3 regions of the Chelatococcus sp. GCM10030263 genome follow, and region 2 is predicted to be linked to each of the others. Evidence: predicted binding sites of a transcription regulator. Region 2 holds the regulator's gene; each other region holds the start of a gene.
The links. Region 2 encodes LexA, which represses DNA repair genes until DNA is damaged. Its sites were predicted from a motif close to TGTTCNNNNTGTGTTCNG; they were not measured.
Positions count from the first base shown of each region.

Region 1: ACFQU1_RS13575 (DNA recombination protein RmuC) is a predicted target of LexA. The motif match lies at 5,924-5,941, and genes of this name have one in related genera.
Region 3: ACFQU1_RS19850 (PA0069 family radical SAM protein) is a predicted target of LexA. The motif match lies at 4,285-4,302, and genes of this name have one in related genera.

Region 1 is NZ_JBHTDB010000005.1:726,115-735,710, forward strand. Features, by position in the region: gene ACFQU1_RS13540 (LysR family transcriptional regulator) at 1-153, shown strand, start outside; tRNA gene ACFQU1_RS13545 (tRNA-Arg) at 424-500, opposite strand; gene dapE (succinyl-diaminopimelate desuccinylase) at 676-1,836, shown strand; gene truA (tRNA pseudouridine(38-40) synthase TruA) at 1,818-2,567, opposite strand; gene fmt (methionyl-tRNA formyltransferase) at 2,569-3,501, opposite strand; gene glgA (glycogen synthase GlgA) at 3,645-5,051, opposite strand; gene ACFQU1_RS13570 (peptide deformylase) at 5,346-5,867, opposite strand; gene ACFQU1_RS13575 (DNA recombination protein RmuC) at 5,974-7,134, shown strand; gene ACFQU1_RS13580 (prephenate/arogenate dehydrogenase family protein) at 7,215-8,171, opposite strand; gene hisC (histidinol-phosphate transaminase) at 8,164-9,276, opposite strand; gene ACFQU1_RS13590 (chorismate mutase) at 9,318-9,596, opposite strand, start outside.
Region 2 is NZ_JBHTDB010000016.1:426,117-435,712, reverse strand. Features, by position in the region: gene gltX (glutamate--tRNA ligase) at 1-224, opposite strand, end outside; gene ACFQU1_RS24355 (ComEC/Rec2 family competence protein) at 358-2,688, shown strand; gene lexA (transcriptional repressor LexA) at 2,737-3,438, opposite strand; gene ACFQU1_RS24345 (GntR family transcriptional regulator) at 4,193-5,344, shown strand; gene ACFQU1_RS24340 (ABC transporter substrate-binding protein) at 5,567-7,096, shown strand; gene ACFQU1_RS24335 (amidohydrolase/deacetylase family metallohydrolase) at 7,181-8,392, shown strand; gene ACFQU1_RS24330 (aminotransferase class V-fold PLP-dependent enzyme) at 8,598-9,596, shown strand, end outside.
Region 3 is NZ_JBHTDB010000009.1:207,068-216,663, forward strand. Features, by position in the region: gene ACFQU1_RS19830 (protein-disulfide reductase DsbD domain-containing protein) at 62-889, shown strand; gene ACFQU1_RS19835 (peroxiredoxin) at 978-1,463, shown strand; gene ACFQU1_RS19840 (ribonuclease HII) at 1,649-2,482, opposite strand; gene ACFQU1_RS19845 (VOC family protein) at 2,550-2,990, opposite strand; gene ACFQU1_RS19850 (PA0069 family radical SAM protein) at 3,028-4,230, opposite strand; gene ACFQU1_RS19855 (hypothetical protein) at 4,372-4,875, shown strand; gene ACFQU1_RS19860 (hypothetical protein) at 4,989-5,243, shown strand; gene cydB (cytochrome d ubiquinol oxidase subunit II) at 6,272-7,276, opposite strand; gene ACFQU1_RS19870 (cytochrome ubiquinol oxidase subunit I) at 7,298-8,695, opposite strand; gene ACFQU1_RS19875 (uracil-DNA glycosylase family protein) at 8,846-9,596, opposite strand, start outside.

The sequences.
Region 1 (9,596 bases), on a different contig from region 2:
CGCCCGCTCGTTTCCCCGTTGCAGGTGCCGCTGACGCTGATGCATCGTCGCAATGATCCGAATCCGGCGCTGGCGATGGTCATTGAGACGATACGTAGCGAGGCGCGACTGTTCACAGCGCAGCCAGTGCAGCAACCGCAGCCGCAGACGTGAGCGCTGGGCGAGGTGCAAATGCATCCGGTCTCGCTGCATCGAACGCGGTGGCGCGCTCAGCGGCGCTCAGTGCAAAGCCTACGTCGCGCTCGAGCGCGTGACCGGACCGCGCTGTTGATGAGCAGCGCCTCTGAGGTGCTCACCACATCGGGCAGGCGATCTCATCGTCGACTGCCGCGTCCGTGAGCGGCACGCTCGTCTTCGCATTGTCGGCCGATGACGAAAGTCACCAAGTGGCAAAAGCCAGTCCGACTCAGCCATTGAAATAAATGGCGCACCCGACACGATTCGAACGTGTGACCTTTGCCTTCGGAGGGCAACGCTCTATCCAGCTGAGCTACGGGTGCCAAAATGCCGAACCGACGCCGCGGAACCTAGCTCAGCTGCATCGATCCTGCAAATGGTCTTTTGCAGAAGGCGCATGCCGGCGGCGAAGGCGTTATTCCGCGTGCAGCACCTTGTTTCCTCCGCCTGGTGCCTCAGCTATGGGTAGGGCCGCTCAGCCGTGCCGCAGAGGGATCAATGCCCACCATCTCGCCCGTCCGTCTCGCCCAGGATCTCATCCGCTGCCCTTCGGTGACGCCCGTCGAGGGCGGGGCGCTCGCGCTGCTCGAAAGGCTGCTGGGAGAGGCGGGCTTTGCCACCCATCGCCTGAAATTCTCTGCCCCCGAAACGCACGATGTGGACAATCTCTACGCCCGCTTCGGCACGGGCAGCCCTTACCTTCTTTTCGCCGGCCATACGGATGTGGTGCCGCCAGGCGATGTGGTCCGCTGGCGGTATGATCCCTTCGCTGGCGTCATCGAGGACGGGGTGCTCCACGGCCGCGGCGCGGCGGATATGAAGGGCGGCGTCGCGGCCATGGTCGCGGCGGCGCTCGCCTTCCTTGCCGAGCGGCCGAACTTTACCGGCTCCATCGGCTTTCTCATCACCGGCGACGAGGAGGGGCCTGCGGCCAACGGCACGGTGAAGGTGCTCGAATGGGCAAAGGCGCGCGGCGAGCGCTTTGATCATTGCATCCTGGCCGAGCCGACCAATCCCAAGGCGCTCGGCGACATGATGAAGATCGGCCGGCGCGGGTCGCTCACCGGCCGGCTCTCGGTTGCGGGCACGCAAGGCCATGTCGCCTATCCCGATCTCGCCGATAATCCCATTCCGCGGCTCATGCAGCTGATGGCGGCGCTCACCGCGACGCCGCTCGATGGCGGCACGGCGCATTTTGCGCCGTCCAACCTCGAATTCACCAGCGTCGATGTCGGCAATGCGGCGACCAATGTCATTCCGCCCGAAGCTAGGGCGGTTTTCAACATCCGCTTCAACGACCTTTGGACGCCGGAGAGCCTGAGGGCCGAGATCGAGCGGCGGCTAGCAGGCGCAGCCGGTGGCGCGCGCTATACACTCGCTTTCGACCCGACCAACGCGACCGCTTTCCTCACCGAGCCCGCGCCCTTCGTCGAACAGCTCTCCCGCGCCATCGCGGCCGAAACGGGACGGGTTCCGGCGCTCTCGACGACTGGCGGCACCTCCGACGCGCGCTTCATCAAGGACCACTGCCCGGTGGTCGAATTCGGCCTGGTCGGGCAGACGATGCATCAGGTCGACGAATGCGTCGCCGTGGCCGATATCGAGCGGCTGACGGCGATCTTCGCCCGTTTCCTGGACGACTATTTCGCCGCCGGATAATCGACGCCGACGAGATAGAGCCCCGCGGCCGGCGCCATGGGGCCACAGGCGGTGCGGTCGCGGGCGGCGAGTGCCTCGGCCACCCGCCCGACGGGCCATTGTCCCGCGCCCACCCGCTCCAGCGTGCCGACCATCGAGCGCACCTGGTGGTGCAGGAAGGAGCGGGCGCAGGCGTAGACGCGGATCTCCTCGCCGATGCGCTCCACATCGAGCCGATCGAGGGTGCGCAAGGGGCTCTTCGCCTGGCAGTCCGACGAGCGGAAGGTGGTGAAGTCGTGCCGGCCGAGAAGGCTCTGCGCCGCCACGTGCATGGCCTCATCATCGAGCGGTCGCGCCACATGCCAGACGCGGCCCGCTTCCAGCGCCGGGGGCGAGCGGCGGTTCAAGATGCGGTAGAGGTAGTGTCGCTTTACCGCCGAATGGCGGGCGTCGAAATCATCGCCGACCTGCGCGGCCAATAAGATCACCACGGGCTCCGGCCTCAAATGCGCATTGGCCGCATCGCGCACCGTGTCGGTGCGCCACTCCTTCTCGAGATCCACGTGAACGACCTGATGGGTGGCATGCACGCCGGCATCGGTGCGGCCAGCGCATTGCACGCGCACCGCATGGCCGGCGAAGCGGGCGATCGCCTCCTCCACCGCCTGCTGCACAGCTCGGCCGTTCTCCTGCCACTGCCAGCCGACGAAGGCGCGGCCGTCATATTCCACGACGAGCTTGTAGCGGGGCATGTCAGGCAAGCCGCGCGCCGGGGACGAGCCGCGCGCCGCGCAGAAAGTCCTCGCCGCTCACCGCGCCGCGGCCGGCGCGCTGCACCTGGAGAAGGCGTATGGCGCCCGCACCGCAGGCGACAGTGAACGCGCTGTCGAGGAGGGTGCCGGGCGCGCCTCCGCCATCGGCCAAGGTGCTGCGCAGAATTCTGACGCGCTCCTGTCCCTTGCCGAGGTCGGCCTCGAAATAGGCGCCGGGGAAGGGCGACAGGCCGCGGATCCGATTATGCACCGCGCCGGCGGGCTCCGCCCAGTCGACGCGCGCCTCCTCATTGGTGATCTTCTTCGCATAGGTCACCCCGTCCTCCGGCTGCGGCACGAAACCGAGCGCCCCGCGCGAGAGGGCGGCGAGCGCCCGTGCCATCAGGTCGGCGCCGAGGCGCGAGAGCGCGTCATGCAATTCGCCCGCCGTCATGTCCGGGCCGATGGCGACCCGCTCGACCATGGCGACGGGGCCGGTGTCGAGCCCTTCCTCCATCTTCATCACGGCAACGCCGGTCTCGGCATCGCCGGCCATGATGGCGCGCTGGACCGGCGCCGCGCCGCGCCAGCGCGGCAGGAGTGAAGCATGCAGGTTGAGGCAGCCGAGCGCCGGTGCCGCCAGGATCGCCTTGGGCAGGATCATGCCATAGGCAACGACGATCCCGACATCGGCGCCGAGCGAAGCAAAGGTGGCGGCTGCCTCCTCGGTGCGCAGGGTCTTGGGATGGAAGACGGGAATGCCGAAGCGTTCTGCCATGGCATGCACGGGGGAGGGGCGCTCGGCCATGCCGCGCCCGCCCTGGGCAGGTGCGCGCGTATAGACGGCGACCACCTCGTGGCCCTGGCCGATGATCTCGGCGAGCACCGGCACCGCGAAATCGGGCGTGCCCATGAAGACGATGCGAAGCGGCATGGCGGAACTCGGTTGCGGCGCGTTGTCGGCCACGCCTTGTAACCGCTGATCGCCCAAGGCTCCAGGGGCTGCTTAGGGAACTCTGCACAGATGCGAAGAGTATCGGTCGGGAGCCGGCTTCGTCGGGTCGAGCCTTAGAGGCGTCACTCCGCTGCGGCGGAGGCCCGCGCGTGCTGCCCCATATAGACCCGCTGATAGGCCAGTGCCGCCTCCGCCCATCCGAGCGGCCGGCGCATGGCGGCGCGGCGCATGGCATTGAGCTGGGCGCGCGAGCAGAAGGCCTGGAAGGCCCGTCCGACCGCCTCGACGAGCCCGGCGGTCGACAAGTCGCCGAACAGGAAGCCGGTGACGCCGTCCTCGATGGTGTCCGCGAGCCCGCCCGTGCGATGGGCAATCGGCAAGGAGCCGAAGCGTTGGGCATACATCTGGCTGAGGCCGCAGGGTTCGAACCGCGACGGCATGAGCAGGAAATCGCTGCCCGCATACATGCGGTGCGCGCGGCGCTCGTCGAAGCCGATATTGACCCCGACTGACCCCGGCCGCCGGGCGGCCAAGCCGATGAGCTCGCCTTCGAAGCGGCCTTCGCCGCGGCCGGTCACCACGATTTGCCCGCCTTGCGCAATGATGGCGTCGGCAGCCTCGATGGCGAGATCGACGCCCTTCTGATGCACGAGCCGCGAGACGATGGCGAACAGCGGCCCCTCGGATGGTGCAAGGCCGAAGGCGCGCCGCAGCGCGGCGGCATTGGCCCCCTTGCTCTTCCAGCGACCGATGGCGAAGTGCTCTTCCAGATGCTGGTCGGTCTTTGGATCCCAGCTCTCGTCGATGCTGTTGAGGATGCCGGTCAGTTCTCCACGCTCGGCGCGGCCGCGCAGCAAGCCGTCAAACCCACAGCCGAACTCGGCCGTCGTGATCTCCCGCGCATAGGTCGGACTGACCGTGGTGAGATGCGTGGCATAGAACAGCCCGGCCTTCAGGAAGGAAAGCTGCCCGTAGAACTCGACACCATTGATGTCGAAGGCGCGTTCGGGAATGCCGAGCGAGGTGAGCCGCTCGCGCGCAAAGCCCCCCTGATAGGCGAGATTATGGATGGTCATGATGGTTGGTGTCGGCAGCCCGAACCATCTGAGATAACCGGCGGCTAGGGCGGCCGGCCAGTCGTTGAGGTGAAGCACGCCGGGGTGCCAATCGGGATCGGCGGCCCCACGCGCGAATTCCGCCGCTGCCAGGCTGAGACGGGCGAAGCGCAGGTCGTTGTCGGGCCAGTCCCGTCCGTCCGCATCCGCATAGGGCGTGCCGTCCCGCTCGTAGAGCTCCGGGCAGAGAAGCACGTAGACGGTCAGGCCGTCGGGCATCGTCAGGCGGCCGACATCGCAGGCCGGAATATCGGCGAGGCCGGGCAGCCGGCCGACGACGGTGAGTTCGTGCCCTCGCGCAAGAACGTGACGGTAGCCTGGTAGCAGCACGCGCATGTCGAGGCGCCCGCGCAAGGCGCGGGGCAGGGCGGACGAAACCTCGCCCAAGCCGCCGACCTTGACGAAGTCAGCCATTTCCGGGGTGACGAAGAGCACACGGCTCCTGCCCGGATCGAAACTGTGGTCGAAGCGCGGAAAAGTATGGATATCTGCGACGGCAGAGCGAATTCTCACGCCGGGGCGGCGTTTAATCGACTTCGGAGAAGACATCGCGCCACTCGCGGAGATGCGGATCACAGTACCGTAGCATGCAGAGATTGCAATTCTGCAACGCAATCTGCAATCGCGGTAAAGAGAGGCGGGCCGGTCGGACAACGCCCCCGTCCGGGCGATCCCGCGTCGGGAGATCTGTTGGCGCCGTGGCGGCGTCTAGACGGCCGCCTCGCGCTTGGCAGCCTTGGTGAATTTCTTCATCACCCGGTCGCGTTTCAAGCGCGACAGGTGGTCGAGGAAGAGAACGCCGTTGACGTGGTCGATCTCATGCTGAAGGCAGGTGGAGAGCACGCCGTCCGCATCGATCTCCCGGGTCCTGCCATCGAGGTCCATATAGCGCACGCGAACCTGCGCCGGGCGCTCGACCTCCTCGTAATAGTCGGGGATCGACAGGCAGCCTTCCTCGTGAATTCTGAACTCCTCGTCCGATTCCCAGACCACCTCGGGATTGATCAGCACCATCGGGTTCTTGGGCTCGTCCTTGCCGGCGACGTCGACGACGATCAGCCGTTTCATGACGCCGATCTGCACGGCAGCTAGTCCGATGCCCGGGGCGTCGTACATCGTGTCGAGCATGTCGGCTGCAAGCGCGCGGATTTCGTCCGTGACTTCGGTCACGGGCTCGGACGGCGTCTTCAGCCGCGGGTCGGGAATCAGGATGATCGGTCGGATACTCATGCGTCAGCCATAGGTCGCGAACTGCCAGATAATCATTCCCGGGGTAGCGGTCAATGCGTTCTTCTTTCGTTCGCTCGCAACTGGCGAATCGGCTTATGATCCTGCCATGAACGAGGTTCTTCTCACCATCGGCGGCTATGCCGTGACGCTTGGGCAAGCAGCCACGGCCGGCGCCGTCGCGGGACTCGTCCTGCTCCTCCTGCTCACCATCCTCGTGGCGCGCACGAATGGCGCGCGGCGGCTCGAGGCCGCGGAAGCGGCCGAGCGCGCGCGGGAGATGGACGACAAGGTCGCCGAGCTCAACCGCATCCAGGCGGAGATGACGGGGCGCCTGCAGACGATCGCGGAGATCTTCGGCACGCGTCAGCAGGATTTCGCCCGCTTCGTGGCGGAGCGGCTCGATGGCCTGCAGCATCGGGTGGGGCAGGGGCTTGAAGCGAGCTCCCGTTCCACTGTCGAGAACCTCTCCAAGCTCAACGAGCGGCTCGCGGTCATCGATGCCGCGCAGAAGAATTTGACGGACCTGACGGGCGAAGTGGTCGGCCTCAAGGACATTCTCGCCAACAAGCAGGCGCGCGGCGCCTATGGCCAGGGGCGAATGGAGGCGATCGTCCGCGACGGCCTGCCCGCCGGCCATTACGAATTCCAGGCCAGCCTGAAGAATGGCCGTAGGCCCGATTGCCTGGTGCGATTGCCGGGCGATCATCCGCTCGTCATCGACGCCAAATTCCCGCTCGAGGGCTTTCTCGCCTTTCGCGCGGCGGCGAGCGACGAAGCGCGCCGGGCCGCGGCTCAGCGCGTGAAGACCGATGTCGCGACCCATGTGAAGGATATCGCCGAAAAATATCTCGTGCCCGGCGAGACCCAGGATCTCGCCCTGCTCTTCGTGCCCTCGGAAGCGATCTATGCCGATCTGCAGGAACATTTCGAGGAGGTTGTGGCGCGCGCCCATCGGGTGCGTGTCATCATCGTATCACCATCGCTCCTGGCGCTCGCCATCCAGGTGATGCAGTCGCTGGTGCGCGATGCGCGCATGCGCGAGGAGGCGCAGAAGATCCAGCTCGAAGTGCGCAAGATCCTCGACGACGTCGGCCGGCTGCGCGACCGGGTGGAGAAGCTCGACAGTCATTTCCGCCAGGCGCAGGAGGATGTGGGCCACATCCGCATCTCTGCCGACAAGATCGTCAAGCGCGGCGAGCGTATCGAGGCCTTGGAGTTCGAGGAGACGCAGGCCCTCCCGGCGACCCCCATGCGCGCGGCGGAGTGACGCCGCCGGACGTTCCAGAGTATTTTTCGAGCGAGGTGGATACCAGTTCGCGTTACGAAAACGCGAGAGATCGAGGATCGCTAATCCGTCGTTTCTTCCCCGTGGCGGCGGCCGAAGTCCGGTTCCGGCGTCTCCTGGCCGATGTCGATGATGCCGCGGCGGATCGCCCGGGTTCGGGCGAAGAGATCAAACAGGGCCTCGCCGTCACCCCAGCGGATGGCGCGCTGCAGGGCCGCCAGATCCTCGTTGAAGCGGCCGAGCATCTCGAGCACAGCGTCCTTATTGCTGAGGAAGACGTCGCGCCACATCGTCGGGTCGGAAGCGGCGATGCGCGTGAAGTCGCGGAAACCGCCCGCCGAGAACTTGATCACCTCCGACTGCGTCACCGTCTCGAGGTCGGCGGCGGTGCCGACGATATTGTAGGCGATCAGATGCGGCACATGGCTCGTGATGGCGAGCACGAGATCGTGGTGCTGCGCCGTCATGATCTCGACCTGCGCGCCCATGGCTTCCCAGAGGCGGCGCGTCACGTCGGTCGCACCCGCATCCGTGCCTTCTGGCGGGGTCAGGATCGACCAGCGATTGAGGAAGAGCGTGGCAAAGCCCGCATCCGGGCCGGAATATTCGGTGCCGGCGACGGGGTGAGCGGGCACGAGATGCGTTCCAGCCGGCAAGTGCGGCCCGACCGCCGCCACGACCGCGCCCTTGACGGATCCGACATCCGAGACGATCGCGCCGGGCTTCAATGCGCCGCCAATCTCGGCCGCCACCGTGCCGCAGGCCCCGACGGGCACACAGAGAATGACCATGTCGGCATCGCGCGCCGCCTCGGCCGAAGTCTCCGTGACCTCGTCGGCGATGCCGAGCACGCGGACACGCGCCCGCACCTCCGGCGAGGCATCGCTCACCACCAGCCTGTCCGCGAGCTTGAGATGTTGGGCCGCGCGCGCAATCGATGAGCCGATGAGGCCGAGCCCGATCAGCGCGAGCCGGCCGACAAGCGGCTCGGCCAAGGGAGGGGCCAGCCGCTCAGGCATGGGCGCCACCCATGAAGTCCTTGAGCGCCGCCACGACCAGCCGGTTGGCCTCCTCGGTGCCGACGCTGAGGCGCAGCGCGTCCGGCAGGCCGTAGGACGACACCGCGCGCAGCACGAGGCCGCGGCTCGACAGGAACCGGTCGGCGGCTTTTGCGTCGTGCGCCCCATCCTTGGGGAAATGCACCAGCACGAAATTGCCGACGCTTGGCGTCACCGTCAGGCCGAGCCGGGTGATCTCTTCCGTGAGCCACGTGAGCCACTGCTGATTATGCGCGACGGACGCGGCCATATGCGCTTCATCGCCGATTGCTGCAATCCCCGCCTCGATCGCCGGTGCATTGACGTTGAACGGCCCGCGGATGCGGTTCAGAGCATCGATGACATGGGCCGGTCCATAAGCCCAGCCGAGCCTGAGCGCGGCAAGCCCATGGATCTTCGAGAAGGTGCGCGCCATCACGACGTTTTGGCTTGTCGCGACGAGCTCGAGGCCCGACGCGTAGTCGTTGCGCTGCACATATTCGGCATAGGCGGCGTCGAGCACGAAGAGCACCTGCGGCGGCAGCGCCGCATGGAGCCGCTTGACCTCGTCGAAGGGCAGATAGGTTCCGGTCGGATTGTTCGGATTGGCGAGGAAGACGATTTTGGTGCGCGGGGTGACGCGCGCTAAAATCGCATCCACATCGGCCGTGAGATTGGTCTCGGGCGCCACGACCGGCGTTCCGCCTGCCGCCATGATGGCGATCTTGTAGACGAGGAAGCCGTGTTCGGTGAACAGGCCTTCATCTCCCGGACCGATATAGGCCTGCGTCAGGAGATTGAGGATCTCATCGGAGCCGGCGCCGCAGATGATGCGGTCGGGATCGAGGCCGTATTTCGCACCGATCGCGGCTCTCAGGCGCGTGGCCGCACCGTCCGGATAATAGGCGAGGGCATCGGCCGCCTGCTTATAGGCTGCAGCCGCCGCGGGGCTCGGGCCAAGCGGCGTCTCGTTCGACGACAGCTTGAAGACCTTCGCGAGGCCGGCGACGCTGCTCTTGCCCGGCACATAGGCGTCGATCGACAGGACACCAGCTCGTGGGACTGGGCGATCGGCGACAACAGCCATAATGATGACGCTCCTAAGCGATGCGCTCGAAAGATGGGCTCTTAACGGCCCGTCTTATCCAGCACAAGCCGCTCGGCGTGGCTGCCGACTTCATGGAGGTCGATGCGCCCGAGGCGCTCCGCCGTCAAGGCCGAATTGAGCGTGTCGAGCACGACATTGCCCGGGATCGCGATCAGGAGCGACAACCCGTCCCGCACGCCGGCCGATCCCAAGACCTCGCCGCCCAGCGCGACGATGGCGCGCGAGGCCTCCTCCCGCCATCGTTCCACCGTCGCGGTGACGAGCACGATCTCGCGCGCGCCGCCGTCGTCGAGCGGCTT
Region 2 (9,596 bases):
ATGGCCTCGCCGTCCCAGTCGAGGCCGAGCCATTTCATGCCGTCGAGAATGGCGGTGATCGCCGCATCCGTCGAACGTTCGCGGTCCGTATCCTCGATGCGAAGCAGCATCTTGCCGCCGTGCCGGCGCGCATAGAGCCAATTGAACAATGCGGTACGGGCCCCGCCGATATGCAGGAACCCGGTGGGGGAGGGGGCGAAACGCGTAACGACGGTTCCGGTCATCTCAGATGTCTGCTCTCTCGTACGAGGATGAACGGACGACGGCAGGAGCTCCCCTCAAAGAAGCTCTCGCCAGCGGTGGCGCGTCGTGTAGCATGATGCCTTCCCGGGGGTAAGAACTGTTTCCCGAAGTCCCATGTCGTCACGCGAGCCGGTCTCCGCCGCTCTAGCCGATGGTCGCGCCCGTGCTGCCAGACGATGGCTGGCCGCTGCGGCCGGCGACGACCCCGCACAGCGGCTTCTCGGAGCCCTCCGGCGGGCGCTTGCCCTTGAGGCGGAACGGCGACGCCTTTTCCTTTGGCTGCCGGTTGCCTTCAGTGCCGGCATTCTCCTCTATTTCGCCGCCGACGCCGAGCCCTCGTTGTGGCCATCGCTCACGGGGGCGGGGTTGGCGGCGGCAGCTGCCTTCGCGTTGGGTCGTCACCCACGCGCGATGAATATGGCGATCGCCGTGGCTATGGTCATGGGAGGCTTCGCGACCGCCACCTGGCGCACCCGTGAGGTATCGGCGCCCGTCCTCGCGCGGCCGATGATCGCCAAGCTGCGCGGGCTCGTACTCTCTGTCGACCAGCGGCCGGCTGGCCCGCGCATGGTCCTGCGCGTCGAGACCTTCGGCAGCCTCACTATCGCCGAGCGGCCCGTACAGGTCCGCGTGTCCATGAAGCCGGGCACATCGGTGAAGGCCGGCGACTTCATCGAAGCCACGGCGCGCCTTCTGCCGCCGCCCACGGCCGCCCGGCCGGGCGGCTATGATTTCGCCCGCGACGCCTTCTTCGACGGCCTCGGTGCCGTCGGCTCCCTTGTCGGCAAGGTGACGGTCGCCGCGCCGCCCGCGCCACCGGATTTCTGGACGGCTCTCGCCATCGCCGTCGATGTTGCCCGCAACCGGCTGACGGACCGTATCGCCCAAGCCTCCGGCGGCCAGGAGGGGGCGCTCGCCGCCGCCCTGGTCACCGGCAAACGCGGGCTGATCACGGAAGACGTGAATGACGCGCTGCGTGCCGCCGGCATCTATCACATCGTCTCCATTTCAGGGCTGCACATGGCGCTTGCCGCCGGCAGCCTGTTCTGGGCGGCGCGCGCGGTGCTCGCACTCATCCCCGGCCTCGCGCTCGTCTGGCCGGTGAAGAAACTCGCGGCCCTCGTCGGCATGACAGGCGCCATCGCCTATTGCCTCTTCTCCGGCGCGGAGGTCGCCACCCAGCGTTCGCTCGTCATGACGCTCGTCATGATGGGCGCCATTCTCATCGACCGCCCGGCTCTCTCCATGCGCAATCTGGCGCTTGCGGCGCTCATCTGCCTTGCTATTCGGCCGGAGGCGCTGCTCGGTCCGAGCTTCCAGATGTCCTTCGCGGCGGTTGCCGGCATGATCGCCTTCGCAGTCCAGCCATCGGGGCTGTTTGCCGGGCGTCCCGCAGGGGCCGGAGGATTGGCACCGCTCCACGGCATCGGGCGATGGGCCTTCCTTGTCATCTTCACCACGGCGATTGCTACCATCGCGACCGCTCCCTTCAGCGCCTATCACTTTCAGACGCTGAACCCGCTCGGTCTCCTCGGCAACGCCCTGGCGCTACCGCTGATCGAGCTCGCGGTCATGCCGCTGTCGGTGCTCGGGATCTTCGCTTCCGCCTTCGCCCTCGATCAACCCGTCTGGTGGCTCATCGGCCAGGCGACGGCGCCGGTGCTCGCCGGCGCCAAAATGGTCGCCCTGCTCGACCGCTCAACCGTCATCGTGCCGGCGCTCGCGCCCGCCGCTCTCGCCTTCTTCAGCGCGGCCATCGTCTGGTCCACGCTCTGGACGACCGCCCTGCGGTGGTTGGCGATCGTCCCGGCCGCCCTCGGCGCCCTGTCGGCGCTCGCTCCCAGTCGGCCCGATGTCTATGTCGATCGCAGCGGCGCCGGTGCGGCTGTCCGGGAGAAGAGCGGACAATTGATCGTCCTCGGCCGGCCTTCCGATTTCGTTCTCGAACAATGGCTCAGAGCCGACGGCGACGGGCGCGCGACCGATGACCCGGGCCTGCGCGGCGGTGCCCTCTGCGACCGCTTCGCCTGTGTCGCGAAGCTCCCCGACGGGCGCAGCATCTCGCTCGTCCGTGACAAGCGCGCATTCCCCGACGATTGTCGGCGTGCGGTCGTCATCGTCACTCCGCTCGTCGCCCCCAATTCCTGCGCGAGTGCTACGGTGCTCGACCGCCGCGCACTCGACCAGTCGGGCGCCACCACGCTCACCGCCACCGCCGAAGGCTTTGCACGTGTCACCGCAAGTTCCACCGCGCAGCGCCCCTGGACCGGAACCAAGCCACACCGGCCAGCTTCGCCGGCGCCCGCGCCGCCCCCGCGACCACGGATCGACAATCTCGACCCACTTGATGCCATCCCTTCAGCGGCAGCCGACATCGACGACCCGTCGGGAGCAACGCCCACCGGCGATGCGCCAGGCGGCGAGGGCGATTCTCATACGCCGTGAGCGTCGACCAGCGATCAGCAGTTCTATCGCGGGCCGACCGGCAATCGATCAGTAGCGCCGCAGAAGGCTCACGAGCTTGCCCTGGATCCGCACGCGGTCGGGACCCAAGACGCGTGTTTCATAAGATGGATTGGCCGCTTCGAGCGCAATGGATGACCCGCGCCGGCGTAGCCGCTTCAGGGTCGCCTCCTCATCGTCGATGAGGGCGACGATGATGTCGCCCGTATCGGCCGTCTCCTGACGGCGGATGACAACCGTGTCGCCGTCAAGGATGCCGGCTTCGATCATCGAATCGCCACGCACCTCCAGGGCGAAGTGCTCGCCGCTGGTGAGCATCTCCACCGGCACTGCGATGGTGCTGCTGCGGGATTGAATGGCCGAGATCGGCGTGCCCGCCGCGATCCGGCCCATGACGGGGACGGGGACCATCTTCGGCGAGGATTCGCTTTCGACAGCCGCCGGTGGCAGGCTGCGCACGCGACCAAGCCCCCCCTCGACAACGCTCGGGCTGAAGCGCCCGCGCGGCGTGATCGCGCCATCGGGCAGACGAATGACCTCGAGTGCCCGCGCCCGATTAGGCAGCCGGCGGATGAAGCCGCGCTCTTCGAGCGCAATAATGAGCCGATGGATACCGGACTTGGACTTGAGATCCAGTGCCTCTTTCATCTCATCGAAGGAAGGCGGCACGCCGGTCTCGCGCAGCCGCTCGTGGATGAAGCGTAGAAGCTCGTTTTGCTTGCGCGTCAGCATCTGCCGTGAACCCCACCTTGGTCGTGGCCACCGTGGCCGAGATCATCCGGTTTCAAGATCCGATCAGGACTGTTGGCCAGATATCACTTTTGGCTAAGCGTCATTGTTGGCCAAGAGTCGGAAACAAATCATGAACGACCATAGCTGTTCCCTGTGTGTTCCGCAAGAGTTAAGGCAACGGGACGTGCATGGATAGCCTCGAGGCGTGCAGGCCCTATGCCCCCGGGGGATGAACAGGCAGAGCGGCCTCCTCGCTATTTTCCGCACTGGTCCCGTCATGGGAGAAAGTCGGCGACTGGGAGCCGAGACGCGACTGTTGCCTTTGACGGGCCCTCACGTGGCGTTTCGAAAGCCATGATTCACGCCCTCGTCGCGGTTTCAGACCTGTATCAGACCGGATTAGATACCAGTATCCTGGTGGTCCTTTTCCTTGTCCCAACGGACTTGGTGCGAACGTCGGCGGGCAACTGGCCTGACGCGGAATAATGAGACCGGCCGCAAAGTACCGCTACTCTGAACAGCGCCGCCGCTTGTCTTATAAGTTCCGAAGTGTGGAAAGAAATCACGGTTCAAGGCGAGCCGACGCTATGCCACGTTCGGCGTTGCGGCCCTGTCTAGGCCAAGCGTCGCCTGGATTCTGGGCCGTGCATCCGCCGAGGCGCTTGTCCACGCCTGAGAGCGGTTTTATCGAATGCACCACTTGCGGCTCGGCTATGCATCCGCTACGATACATGTATCACGAGATGGTGCTGCCATGACCTCAGATAAGACCGGACTGCTGGTACAAGCGCTTCGCGAGGCAATCGAGCGGGGCACTTATAAGCCTGGAAGTGCAATTCCTTCGGAGCGGCAGCTCATGGAGGAGTTCTCCCTGTCGCGGACAACCATCCGACGGGCAATCGATGAACTGGTGAGTGCCGGCCAGCTCGAGCGACGGCCTGGCAGCGGCACCTTCGTGACCGAGCCTATGCGGCCGTCTGCCGTTGCATCCAGTCACTCGCCGACACTGGCGCTGATCATTCCGACCTTCTCGAGCCCGTTCTATGGCGAGATGATCGACGGGATGGAACAGGAGGCGCGCCGTCATGATCTGCGCATCATGGCGAGCCAGTCGGCCTATTCGCCGGATAGCGAAAGCGACCACTTGTCGGCTGCCGCGGCCGATCCGGCCGTCCGGGGAGCCATCGTTGCACCGGCCCATGTCGACAGGCCCGTGCCCGGCGCATTGAGAATGGTGCAGGCCGGCAAGCCGCTGGTCTATCTCGGCCGCTGGCCGAGAGGACTGAGGACCGACAGCGTCAGCACCGACTATCTGGTCTCCGCTAAGCTCGCGGTGGATCATCTCATCGGACTAGGCCACCGGCGGATCGCCTATGTGGAAGGTGCGCCGCATCTGCCCGGTTTTTCCCCCTTCAGCGGTTACCACGAAGCGCTGAAGGAGGCGCGCATCGCGCTCCAGCAGGATCTCGTCTGCCTCCCTGACTTGCCGTCGGAGGAAGCGGGCCAAGAGGCGATCGCGGGGCTCATTCGCCGTGGCATCGACTTTACCGCCGTTTTTGCGCGCAACGATGTCACGGCGGTCGGCGTCATGCGGGCGCTGCGCGAGGCGGGGCGTCGCATTCCTGAGGATGTCTCGGTCACGGCTATCAACAACAGCCTCCTGTCGCGTTCACTCGATCCGCCGGTGACCAGCGTCGATCCTTTCCCAGCAACGCTCGGACGGCTCGCCTTCCGGCTTCTGCACGAGCGCGTCGCAGGCATCTATTCCGGGCCGCCGATTCGTATCACCCTCGATCCGACGCTCGTCGTGCGCACCTCCAGCGCGCCTCCGGCAAGATCTCAACGCAGCGACGGCTCGTTGATCACGCCCTTCATCGGCCAAGCCGCTGTTGCTGCGAGGCGATAATCGAGGGTAACGCGAAGACCTTCGGCGCGTGACGGGGGAAAGCACAATCGCCGAGATCCGGCATGCAATAGGGCTCGCTGTTTACGCGTCACGGCCTCCTGTGGGATGGGCTCAGGGCCTAAATAGTAAATCATATTCGTTATCGTCCATAAGTATAATTGAAGTTTCATAAAAGACCTCTACGAGAGAGATTATAATAATTCGAAATCCATGGGAGATGTCATGAAAGTCAGCCCGGCCCTTGTTCTGACAGCCGCGTTCCTGGCCCTGCCATTTATCGGTGACGCAGCGCTTGCCGCGCCGAAACGCGGTGGCGTCATCAATGTGGCGGTTGTCGGAGAACCGCCGACGCTCGATCCCATGGCCTCGACCACCGATCTCGTCGGCATGGTGACACAACACATCTTCGAGACGCTCTATACCTTCGGCAAGGACTGGAAGATCGTGCCGCTGCTCGCCGAAGATCTTCCGCAGGTCTCGCCGGACGGCAAGATCTACACGATCAAGCTGAGATCCGGCATCACCTTCCACGACGGCAGCGCGATGACGTCGGAGGATGTCGTCGCCTCCCTCAAGCGCTGGACGGAGGTTGCGACCCGCGGCAAGCAAACGGCGCCGAAGATCGCCGCGATCGAAGCACCCGACGATTCGACCGTCCGGATCACGCTGAAGGAGCCTTATGCGCCGCTGCTCGCGCTGCTCGCCTTCAACAATGCGGCGGCCGTCGTCCTTCCGGCTGAAGACCAGGCCGTGCCGCTCGTCAAGGTCGTCGGGACCGGCCCTTATGTGCTGAAGGAGCGCCGAGCCGATCGCTACATCCAGCTCGCGCGTTTCGACGGCTATAAATCACGCAGCGGCGAAGCAGACTTTTACGGCGGCGCGCGCAAGCAATATCTCGACGAGATTCGCTTTGTCCCGGTCCCGGATCCCAACACGCGCGTCCAGGGCGCGATTGCCGGCCAGTTCACCTATGCGGATTCGCTGCCGGTCGAGTCGTTCGAACGCCTCAAGGGCGGCAAAAGCGAAGCCGTCGTGCTCAAATCCTTCGGCTGGCCGGTCTTCATGATGAACACCAAAGAAGGTCTTCTTGCCAATCTGGATATGCGCCGCGCCGTCCAGGCGGCGCTCGCGCCGGACGATATGCTGCTCGCCGCCTTCGGCTCGAAAGACTTCTATTCGCTGGACGGCGCGCTTTATCCGGAAGGCTATATTTGGCACACGGAAGCCGGTGCCACACTCTATAATCAGGCCGATGCCGAGAAGGCGAAGGCTCTGCTCGCGGAGGCCGGCTACAAGGGCGAGCCGCTCGTCATCCTGACGAGCCGCCAATATCCCTTCCACTACAAGATGGCGGAAGTCGCCAAGGCCTATCTCGAACAGGCCGGCTTCAAGGTCGACATGCAGGTGGTGGACTGGGCAACCCTCACCGATCGGCGCGCCGATCCCAAGCTCTGGAACATCTACATCACGCACAGCCCCTTCCTGCCGGAGCCGGCGCTGTCGAGCTACATGTCGGATGCCGCCCCGGGTTGGTGGGCGAGCGATCTCAAACATCAGACCGTCGGTCCTTTCAACACCGCGGTCGATCCGACCGAGCGAGCGAAACTGTTCGCGAAGGTGCAGGAGGCCGTCTTCACCGAAGTGCCCTTCTACAAGGTCGGCAATTTCAACGCGCTCTCCGCGAAGGCGCCGAACCTCCAAGGCGTCACACCGGCCCCCTGGCCATTCTTCTGGAATGCCTGGCTGGAGTAGGCGCCAGCGAGTTGCCGGGCCCGCAGTGGCCGAGTGTGCCTGATCAGACCGACCGTAGAGTAGAGTTATCCCGGGACTTTTGACATGATCGACGCCTCTTTCCCCTCCACTGAGCCGATCGCCGTGCTGTTGCGTGACGTACGGCCGGTGGGCTTCGGCGCCGATCAACGCGGCGACCCGACCGACATCCTGATCGACGCGCAGGGCCTGATCGCAGCAGTTGGCCGATCCATCTCCCCAACCGCGGGGCAGCGCGTGATCGACGGCAGGGGCGCCTATGTGTCACCGGGCTGGGTCGATCTGCACGCCCATGTCTGGCACGGCGGAACGGATATCTCGATACGGCCGTCGCAGGCGGGCATGCGCCACGGCGTCACGACGATCGTCGATGCGGGGTCGGCGGGCGAAGCCAATTTCCACGGCTTTCGCGAATATGTCATCGACACCGCGCCCGAGCGCATCCTCGCCTTTCTCAATGTCGGCTCCATCGGCCTTGTCGCCTGCAACCGCGTCAGCGAGCTCGCCGACATGCGCTCGATCGATCTCGAGCGCGCGCTCAAGGTCATCGACGCCAATCGCGACGTCATCGTCGGCATCAAATGTCGGGCGAGCGGCGTCATCCTCGGCAGCTGGGGCATCACACCGGTCAAGATCGCCAAGAAGCTCGCCCGCATCGCCGGGCTGCCGATGATGGTGCATGTGGGCGAAGCGCCGCCGACCTTCGACGAGGTGCTCGAGCTGCTCGATCCGGGCGACATCGTCACGCACTGCTTCAACGGCAAGGTCGGGTCCTCGATCGTCGAGGACCGCCATCTCTGGGATCTCGTCGTCAAATGCGCCGAGCGGGGCGTGCGCCTCGACGTTGGCCATGGTGGCGCATCCTTCTCGTTCAAGGTGGCGGAGACGGCCATCGAACGCGGGTTGATGCCCTTTTCCATCTCGACCGACCTGCATATGCGGTCGCGCGATTCCATGGTGTGGGACTTGGCTACGACGATGTCGAAGCTGCTGTCGGTCGGCATGCCGCTGGAGGCGGTCGTGACCGCCACGACCACGGCGCCGATGTCGGCGGTCGGCCTGCCGACGGACGGTCTTCTCGGCATCGGCAGGCAGGCGGAACTGACGATCTTCGATCTCGTCGATGCCGATCTCGCGGTCGAGGATGCCCAGGGCCAGACGGCGACCCTGCGCCGCCTGTTCGAACCCCGTTTCGCGATCATCGGAAGCCGCGTTGTCGAGGCAGCCCGCTATCAGCCGGCGGCACCGACCGGGCGCTACCGGCTGTCCTGTTGCTGAGGAAAATACCTTTCAAAGTTGCCGCCGGGGGAAGGGGGCGATCCATGGGGATCTCGAAGGAGGACATAGGGCAGCCGTCGTCCAATGCCTTCTTCGGGGTCCCCATGGATGCGATTCAAGGCCCGGCAAACCCTCCATGTGCGCTCGATAGAGCGCTCCACCGAGCCGCCTTCGGCGCCGGGTAAAGCACCATCGGGAGATCGCAGTGAGCACCACGGACATCCGCAGCGCATTGGGCCTCAGGCCGATCATCAATGTGTCGGGCACGATGACGGCGCTCGGTGCCTCGATCGTCGTGCCCGAGGCGGTGGACACCGTCGCGCGCATCCTGCCGCAATTCGTCGAGATCAACGATCTGCAGCGGCAGGCGAGCCGCGTGATCGTGCGCCTCTGCGGTAGCGAGGCAGGCTTCGTCACCGCTTCCTGTTCGGCCGGCATCACACTGGCGGTGGCCGGCGCCATGACGGGAGCGGACCTCGCCGCCATCGAACGCCTGCCGGATACGCGAGGGCTGAAGGACGAGGTGGTGATCCTGTCCGGCCATCTGGTGGGCTACGGAGCACCCGTCGAGCAGGGCATCCGGCTCGCCGGTGCCAAGGTCGTGCCCGTCGGCCAGGTGACGAGCGCCCAGGCCTACCAGCTCGCCGGCGCCATCACCGAGCGAACCGCGGCCGCCGTCTATGTCGTCTCCCACCACACCGTGCAATTCGGGCAGATCCCGCTCGATGAATTCGCGATGATCGCCCATGAGCGGGGCGTGCCGGTGATCGTCGATGCCGCCTCGGAATATGACCTGCGCGGCTTTCTGGCCAAGGGAGCGGATGTCGCACTCTACTCCGCGCATAAATTCCTCGGCGGGCCGACCGCCGGCATCGTTGCCGGCCACAAGGATCTCGTGCGCGCCGCCTTCCTGCAGAATACCGGTATCGGCCGGGGCATGAAGGTCGGCAAGGAAAGCATAGCCGGCACAATAGCCGCGCTGGAAGCCTGGGAGCGCCGGGACCATCAGGCGGTGCGGGCGCGGGAGAGGGCGGCCCTCGCGCTCTGGCAGCGCGAGCTGGCGAGCCGCACGGGGATTACCGCGACCATCGTCGCCGATCCCACCAATAACCCGCTCGATCGCCTCAAACTGGCGGTCGATCCCCAGGCCGCGCATATCACCGCCTGGGACTTGACCGATGTACTCGCCGCCGGCGCACCGCCG
Region 3 (9,596 bases), on a different contig from region 2:
GAGACGTTATGTCACTGAAATGAAAGATAGAGCAGACGGACTGCGGAAAGGCGTATCGGCATTGGCGGCCCTCTCCTGTGCTGCCTTTGCGATGTTTTTCTCCGGCGCGCGGGCAGAAGAGGCACGCCTCCAATCCCCGTCCCATTCCACCGTCCGGCTGGAGGCGATCGCCGTGCCGCCGGACAGCGGCGACCGCAAGGTGGCGCTCGATATCACGCTCGCACCGGGCTACAAGACCTATTGGCGCACGCCCGGCGATTCGGGGGTTCCGCCGAGCTTCGACTGGTCGAAATCGGATAATCTCGCCTCGGTGACGGTGCGCTGGCCCGCGCCAAAACGCTTTCCTGACGGCGACGGCTACGCCAATGGCTATGGCGGGCGCGTGCGCTTTCCCCTCAACGTCGTCGCGCGCGATAAGGACAAGCCGCTCCTTCTGGCGCTGAAGCTCGACTATGCCATCTGCAAGGACATTTGCATTCCGGCCACGGCCGAGATGACGCTGCGACTGCCGGCGGCTGGCGAGGGCGTCTCGATCCCGCTCAGCCGGGCGGAGGAGGCCGAATTGCCGCGGCGCGTGGCCTTGGGCGAGGCGCTCGACGGTCTCGCGATCACCGCCGCCGAGGGGCCCGTCGATTCCCTTCTCGTCAAGGCGCAACTGCCGAACGGATCTCCCGACGCCGATCTCTTCGTGGAAGGTCCCGATGGGTGGCTGTTCGGCAAACCCGACGTGACCATCAGCAATGACGGGACGGCGCTTTTCCGCGTGCCCCTGACGGATCGTCCCTCCGGGCCGTCGGCGCCCAAGGTGCCCTTGCTCTTCACGCTGGTCGACGCGGGCCGTGCGATCGAGGTGGTGGCGGACCTCGACGCGAGCGGCCCGGCGCGGTAACTCAATGGGGCAACACGACGGCGCAGCCCGATGAGGTCCGGGGCGCCGTTTCCTTCGTGATCCCCATCGTCCCTCAGGAGTCGAGCCCATGGCTATCAAAGTCGGTGATCCGCTGCCGCAAGTGACGTTTCGCATTCCGACCGCGGATGGTCCGGCCGCCAAGACCACGGATGATCTCTTCAAGGGACGTCGGGTCGTTCTTTTTGCCGTACCGGGCGCCTTCACGCCGACCTGCAACAACAATCACCTGCCCGGTTTCCTCGCCAAGGCCGACGCCATCAAGGCCAAGGGAATCGAGGCCATCTTGGTCACGGCGGTCAATGACGTCTTCGTGATGGGCGCCTGGGCCAAGGCGACCGGCGCCGAAGGAAAGATCGAGTTCCTGTCGGACGGCAGCGCCGACTTCGCCACCGCCGTTGGCCTCACCTTCGATGGCAAGGGCTTCGGCCTCGGCACCCGCTCGCAGCGCTATTCGATGGTCGTGAACGACGGCGCTGTCGAGATGCTCAATGTCGAGGACGCGCCCGGCAAGGCGGAGGTCTCAGGCGCCGACGCGCTCATCGAGAAGCTCTGAGTCTGACACAGCCATAGGACCTGGCGTCCCAAGGGGTCGCACCGGTGGGGCGCGCCAGACCGGCTGTTGCCGACCTCGACTCTATAGAAGCTGAACTCGGCAATAGTCCGGGTTCAGCTGCGAGGCGCCGGCTCCGAGAGCCGGCGTTCTCGAATGCCGGCGCTCGACTGCAAGCCCGGAACGCCTCAAGCCGTGATTGATGCGACCAGCGCAATATCCAGCTCGGCCGTGATCTCGACCTCCACCTCGACACCGGGTTTCAGCGGCGCGAAGCTCATGCGGTGGAAGGGGCAGGGGCCGTGGGCGGCGATGGCCGCCCGATGCTCGGGCGTCGCATAGCCCTTGTGCCGCGAAAAGCCATAGGCGGGAAAACGTGTGCACAGCCGGCGCATCATCCGGTCGCGTGTGACCTTCGCCACGATGGCGGCAGCCGCGATCGATGCAACGGTCGCATCACCCTTGACTACGGCCTCGACTGGGCAGGGGGCCGGAGGCCTGTCGATCCCGTCGACGAGGGCCATCATGGGCATCACCGGCAGCGCCCCGAGCGCCCGCCCCATGGCGGTGAGCGTCGCCTTACGGATATCGGTAGCGTCGATGTCGCGGGCCGGCACGCTCGCCACGGCCACATGGCTCGACATCAGGATAAGATCATAAAGCCGCTCGCGTTCCTCGGGCGGCAGCAACTTGGAATCGGCGAGCCCCTCCGGAATACGCTCGGGATCGAGCACGACGGCGGCAACCACGACCGGCCCGGCGAGCGGGCCCCGCCCGACCTCGTCCACACCGGCCACGGGCCAGAGGCCTCGCGCTCTCAGCCGCTCTTCCCGGTCGAAGGTGGGAAGAGCCGGAAGGACGAGCGACAGTTGCTCGATCGTGCTCCGCGACTTGGCCGACGGCTTAGCCGATCCCCTGGCAATCGCTTTTGCTGGCGGCTTGCCCGGCACCGTGGGTGTCTTCGCCTTGGTCTTGGCTGAAGCCTTGGCCGAGGCGGGCGATTCGGTGAGGGAGCGCTTCATGCGCCCATGGTGCCGGTTCCCAATCGATCCTCAACCGAAAAATGCCGCCGGCCTCGGACATTCTGCCTCAGGCCGGGAGCGTGACGCGTCCGGTGGCGTCGAGCGGGAAGAAGGGATTATGCGCGATTTCCCAGGGATGGCTGTCGAGATCGGCGAAATAACCGGAATAGCCGCCCCAGGAGGTGCGCGCGGCGGGCTTCAGGAGCCGCCCACCACCGGCCACGGCAGCAGCCAGCGCCGCATCGACCGCTTCTTCGCTCGGCTTGTTCTGGGCGAGCGCGAAGCCGCCGAAGCCGGGCGGAGTGTCGGCAAGACCGGCGTCGGCCGCGAGCTCGGCCCGCGACCAGAGCGCCAGAACGAGGCTCTCGAGCGCGAAGAAGCTGACCTCGTCGGTGCTCGCGCCGGCCGACCTGCGCCAGCCGAGCCGCTCGTAGAAGGCGGTGCTTCTCGCTACGTCGCTGACGCCGAGCGTGATCAGGCTGACTGATGCGGCAAAAGGCTGTGCCATGGCGAAACTCCCTATGTTCTTCGTCTGTGCCGGCCGCTCAGAACAGGCTGAGCTGCTCGGTCGCGGCTTTCGGGGGCGTGAAAAGATCGGTTCTGAGCCGCGTGCGCTGCTTGTTGAAGCCGATCCGGCTCGCAGCCATCTCGAAACGCCGGCCGATCATCCAGGCATAGGGGCCGCTGCCGACCATGCGCTGGCCCCAGCGGGAATCGTAGTCCTTGCCGCCGCGCGTCGAGCGCACGAGCGACAGCACGTGGCGGGCCTTCCCGGGATGATTGGCGAGAAGCCATTCGCTGACGATGTCCTTGATTTCGAGCGGTAGGCGCAGCAGCACATAGCCGGCTTCGCGGGCTCCCGCCGCATATGCGCGCTCCAGGATCGTCTCGATCTCCGCTTCGTTGATCGCCGGGATGATCGGGGCGACGAGCACGGTAACAGGAATGCCGGCGGCCGCGAGCGCTTCGATCGTCGCGAGCCGTTTGGCGGGTGTCGCCGCGCGTGGCTCCATGCTGCGGGCGAGCGCCGGGTCGAGCGTCGTCACGGAAATGGCGACCTTGGCGAGCCCGCGCGCCGCCATCGGGGCGAGTATGTCGATGTCGCGCGTCACCAGGCCCGATTTGGTGACGATGCCGACGGGATGGCCGAACTCGGCCAGGACTTCGAGCAGGCTGCGCATGATCTTGAACTTGCGCTCGATCGGCTGATACGGGTCCGTATTGGTGCCGATCGCGATTGTGCGCGGCTGATAGCCCGGCGCCGCCAGTTCCTTGGCGAGGAGGGCCGCGGCCTCCGGCTTGGCGAAGAGCTTCGATTCGAAATCGAGCCCCGGCGACAGGCCCATATAGGCGTGGGTCGGCCGCGCGAAACAATAGACGCAGCCATGCTCGCAGCCGCGATACGGGTTGATCGAGCGGTCGAAGGAGATATCCGGCGATTCGTTGCGGGTGATGATCTTGCGCGCCCGCTCGACGCTCACCTCCGTCTTGAACGGCGGAAGCTCCTCCAGACTGCCCCAGCCGTCATCGGCGTCCTCGCGCGTCAGAGGCTCATAACGTGCGGCGGGATTGGTGACGGCGCCGCGCCCCCGGCGGCGATCCTGATCGACCTGCATGTGGGCCAACGGGTCGTCCGGATTAAGTCCCGAGCCTTTGCGTGGCGGACGCCGATCCGCCTCGTCCAGTGCCTTGGACTGCACCCGCTCGGCAGCTTTTGAATGGCCCTTGATCAAGGCTCTTTGAGCCATGATGATCCCTCTTGATGACGTCGGATCTCGGTGAAGTCGGAGTGGTCTCATTATGGGAACAAAAAGAGAACATAGCAAGGGCGTGCTCTGCGGCGCTGGCTGGCGCGCAGCGACTTGCCCGCCGGTTGCGGCCGGTGCGCGATGATCTCTGCAGTCATTCGTGCCGGTGGTGACGGCGAGGCGCTCGGAGCGACGATTGCGGCGCTGGTGCCGGCGGTCGCCGATGGTGTGCTGCGTGATGCCGTCGTCGTGGACGAGGGCGGCGACGCGGAGATCTGGGAGATCGCCGATGCAGCGGGAACGCATTACCTCAAGCTGTCAGCGGGCGAGGATGCCTGGTGCCGCGGCGCGGCGGCGGTTAAAGGGCCCTGGCTTCTGCTGATCGCCGCCGGCGATCTGCCCGAGCCCGCCTGGGCGGTCGCCGCTGAGCGCTTCATCCGCAAGGTCAAGCCTGGAGACGTTTTGGGCGGCGCGCGCCTCACACGGTCCCGGAGCTCGGCCTGGGGCGGTCTGCTGCGTCGATTGGCTCCCCAGTCGCGTGTCACCTCCGGGGTTCTGGTGTCGAAGGACCTTGTCCTGCAGGGCCATCTCGGCCGGGCGCGGCTGAAGCGGCTGGCAGTGGCACTCGACCATTATGGGAGATGAGCAGAATTGGCGCTATTTTGAAGCGATGAGAACGCTATCTCCCGTTGATATCCTGCCATCATTTGGTCACCAGCCGTCAATACTGGCGCCAGCTGAATTGCAACGGAGGTGAGATGCGCGCCATAGAGATCAGCGACGCAAATGCTGTGACGGGTGCTTGGATCGGGGGGGCGAATATTGGGCGTCTAGACATCTTAGGAATCGTACGACCTAATCACTCGAAAGAAAATCTGAGCCCGCCGCTGATGGATCCGGCTTCCTATATCTGGCCAGATCCCAATATCAAGCCGGTCATTGTCGATTTTTCGAAAGCTGGGAAAGGCATCGGAATCACCGTGCCGACCGAAACGCTTCAGGACTGGTTCTGAGAGCGAGCAGAACAATTCGAACGGCCCGGCCTGCGGCGACGACGTCGGTAGCTTTGTATTGGTAGAACTCATGCCTGATGCCGTTCTACTCGGTACATCAGCACAGCGCATGTGTTTTGCACGGAAATGCTCGACTTATTTTTGTCGCAAGTTGCCCATAGAGCGGCCACGTTCCACGATTTTCACAGGAGAGGTGAGATGCGTACTTTGGATGAGACTGCGTCGGGCACAGTGATCGGCGGGCTTGGAAAGAGCACATCGATTGCCGGAGCCTTCGCGCAAGTGGACGGGCACGGAGGCCTCGGCTCCTATGCTAGTTTCAGACTGGTCCGCGAACTCGCCGATACTGCCGCCTTCCACCTGTCGACCGAGACCAAGCCAACGAGGAGGAAAAATTGTCGCGAGGGTGCGATATGGACCGTCATACCGCCGTTCGGGATTCACGTCAGATGCCCCCCCATGGCGACAAGTTAGGCCACGAACCGGTATTGCCGGTGCCGTCTCGCGGAGCCGCTTTCCCTGTGAACAACACTGGCGAGCCGATCAACCGTCGCCGTAGTCACGATCCCTCAATGGCTTGGGTGAGTTCCCTGCTTTACTTAGGATTACCATTCCGGAAAACTCACGTGTTCTTAGTAAGGCTGTTGCACCCTCTACGGAAGATGAAGAAGAAAAATAATTGGATCGAATGTATAGTATAAATCGGTTTAAATAAATATTTTGACTTATTGGCTTGCTTGACGGTAAGCAGCTCCAGGATGTGAGCTAAGGAACGTTCGGCATGAGAATTCTTGACGAAAGCAAAAGCGAACGCGTGGCGGGCGCTGGCGCGGACAGATACAGTTGCGGAACGCTCTCTGCGAGGATCGCAGGCCAGAGCAGGTCCCTTGACTGTCGCGGCTCGCGGCGGATCGTGCGGCAGATCGGAGAGAGGGGCTTTTCCGCTGCGATTGACGAGCGATCGCCGCTTGCCGACGGAGCGGGAACGGTGGCCTGGCAGCCAATGCGGTGATCTTGATCGGCGGGGGTCAGTGATAGCCCTCGCCCTCTGCCAGCTTTCCGCGGAAGGTCCAGTAGACGAAGACCGTGTAGCAGAGTACGAGCGGCAGCAGGAAGAGCGTGCCGATCAGGATGAAGATCTGCGAGGACGGCGCTGACGATGCCTCCCAGATCGTGACGGTCGGCGGAACGAGATAGGGAAAGTTGGAGATCGCGAGCCCCGCATAGCACAGGATGAAGATCCCGATCGTGCCGAAGAAGGGCAGCGCCGTATGTTCCCGCCCCAGCGCCCGCCACACCATGACGACGAGAACGGCCGTCAGTGCCGGGAAGATCCAGAGATAATAGATGTTCGGTGCGGTGAACCAGCGCTCGGCGATATGCGCGAAGATGATGGGCGTCCACAGGCTCACCAGCGCGGCGATTGCCGCCACGGCGAGCATGAGCGGCCGGGCCAGCTGGCGCGCGTGCGCGGCGGCCGGGCCGACCGTGCGCATCGTCAACCAGGTCGCGCCGAGAAGGGCATAGCCCGCCACGAGGCCCACGCCCGTGAGCAGCGGGAAAGGGGCGAACCACTCGAAGGAGCCGCCGGCATAGGCGCCGTTCTCGACGGTGATGCCCTGCAGCAGCCCGCCGAGGATGACGCCCTGGGCAAAGGCCGCGACGATCGAGCCGCCGGCGAAGGCGATGTCCCAGATCGCGTGTTTCGGCTTCGCCACCCAGCGGAATTCGAAGGAGACGCCGCGGAAGATGAGGGCGAGCAGCATCACGATGACCGGTAGATAGAGCGCCGGCATGATGATGCTGTAGGCGAGCGGAAAGGCGACCCACAGGCCTCCGCCGCCGAGCACGAGCCAGGTCTCGTTGCCGTCCCAGAAGGGGGCGACCGAATTCATCATCTGGTCGCGGGTCGCTTCATCCCGCGTGGTCGGGAAGAGAATGCCCACGCCGAGGTCGAAGCCGTCGAGGATGACATACATGCCGACCGCGAGCGCGATGATGGCGGCCCAGATTACCGGCAGATACCATTCCATGGCGAGCCTCCCTCCGCCGCTTCATTCGCCCGGGGTGAGAGCGGCCCGGGTCGCCCCTTCGGCCGCCGACAGCGGGCGGTTGGGCAGGCCCTCTTGTGGCCCGGTGACGTGGGGCACCGGCCCCTTGTTGATGAGCTTGTTGATGTAGCGGATGCCCATCGCGAACACGACGCCGTAGATGAGGACGAAGGCGACGAGGCTCACGAAGACGGTCATCGCCGGCACCGGCGAGCGCGCATCGATGGTCCGCAGCGCCCCCGTCACCACCCAGGGCTGGCGGCCGATTTCAGTCACCATCCAGCCGGAGACGATGGCGAGAAAGCCGAGCGGCCAGGACAGGGCCGCAACCCTGAGATAGAGCCGATTGGTGAAGAGCCTGCCGCGCCACCAAAGGTAGCCGCCGACGAAGGCGAGGAGGATGAGGAAGACGCCGATGCCGACCATGGCGCGGAAGGCGAAGAACACCGGCGGCACGGGCGGCCTGTCCTGCACCGGGAAGGCTTTGAGGCCGGGATAGATGCCGTCCCATTCGTGCAGGATGATGAAGCTGCCGAGATGCGGAATGGCAATCTGGAAGTCGTTGGTCTCCGTCGCCTCGTTCGGCCAGGCGAAGAGCACGAGTGGCGCAACCTCCTGCGCCGGCCAATGGCCCTCGATGGCGGCGAGCTTGGCCGGCTGATACTTGGCCGTGGCCTGGCCGTGGAAGTCGCCGATGAGGGCCTGGACGGGGGCGAGCACCAGGGCGAGGCCGAGGCCCATGCGCAGCATCGTCCGCCCGTCTTCCACATGTTTGCCGGCCAGCAGATAACGGGCGCCGACGGCCAGCACGACGATCGCGGTCGTCAGATAAGCCGCCACAACCATATGCGCCAGGCGATAGGGGAAGGTCGGATTGAAGACGATCTTGAACCAGTCCACCGGATAGGCGATGCCGTCCCGCATCTCGTGCCCGGTGGGATATTGCATCCAGCTGTTGGCCGAAAGGATCCAGAAGGCCGACATGCAGGTGCCGAGGGCGACCATGACGGCGGCGACGAGATGCAGCCAGCGTGGCACCCGGTCCCAGCCGAACAGCAAGACGCCGAGGAAGGTCGCTTCGAGGAAGAAGGCGGTGAGCACCTCATAGGCCATCAGCGGGGCAACGATATTGCCTGCCACGACCGAGAAGCGGCTCCAGTTCGTGCCGAACTGGTAGGAAAGCACGATCCCGGACACCACGCCCATGGCAAAGGACACGGCGAAGATCTTGGTCCAGAATCGCGCCAGCGTCCGATAGCGTTCCTCGCCCGTATAGAGATGGCGGGCGATCAATGTCGCGATGAAGGCCGACAGTCCGATGGTGAAGGCCGGGAAAATGATATGAAAGGTGATCGTGAAGGCGAATTGGATCCGTGCCAGAAGGCTCGCGTCGAACGGCATCCTCTCTCCTTCCGCGGGTAATCGTCATCCCGTATCGGACCAGATAACCTATTCGACCATAAAAGCGGGTTTCAGGCGACCTCTTCTGCTGCTAATCCGCTCGGCGTATTGTCTCACGGCAAAAATGCCGCAGTGCAAAATGCCGCAGCGTCAGTCAACGCGCGGCGGCAATTCCTGGAGAGCCTTCTGCAGGGCACGCAGGTCACGCCAGGCGAGCCGTTTCTGCAAGGGCTGGCGCAGGAGGTAGGCGGGGTGGAGCGTCGCCAGCGCGCGGATGGTGCGGCGTCCGGTGTCATAGGAGAACCATTTGCCGCGGCTGCGCAGAATACCCTCGGTCAGCCCGAGCAGGGCCTGGGCGGAAGGACCGCCGAGGCAGACCAGGATGTCGGGATCGCAGAGTTCGATCTGTCGCTTGAGGAAGGGCTGGCACATCGCCGATTCCTGCGGCGTCGGCGTGCGATTGCCCGGCGGCCGCCAGGGAACGATATTGGCGATATAAACCTGTGTGCGGTCGAGCCCGATGGTCGCCAGCATGCGATCGAGCAATTGCCCGGAACGGCCGACGAAGGGCAGGCCTTGGAGATCCTCGTCGCGGCCCGGTGCCTCGCCGACGAGCATGACACGGGCTTGCGGGTTGCCGTCAGCGAAGACGAGATTCTTGGCGGTACGTTTCAAGCCGCAGGCGTCGAAGGCGGCAAGGCGCTCCCGCAACTCCTCCATGCTCTGCGCCGCCCGTGCCTCGGCGCGGGCCGCAAGTGCTGCATCATCGGCGGTCTCGGCGCCCTGCGGGAAGGGCGGCGGACGGTTCGGCTCCGGGCTCGCCCCGGCCGGTGCGGCTCGCGCGCCGCGGTTGTCGCCGGCCGCCTCGCTCGCTCGCGCCGCCCGCGCGCGACCTTCCGCT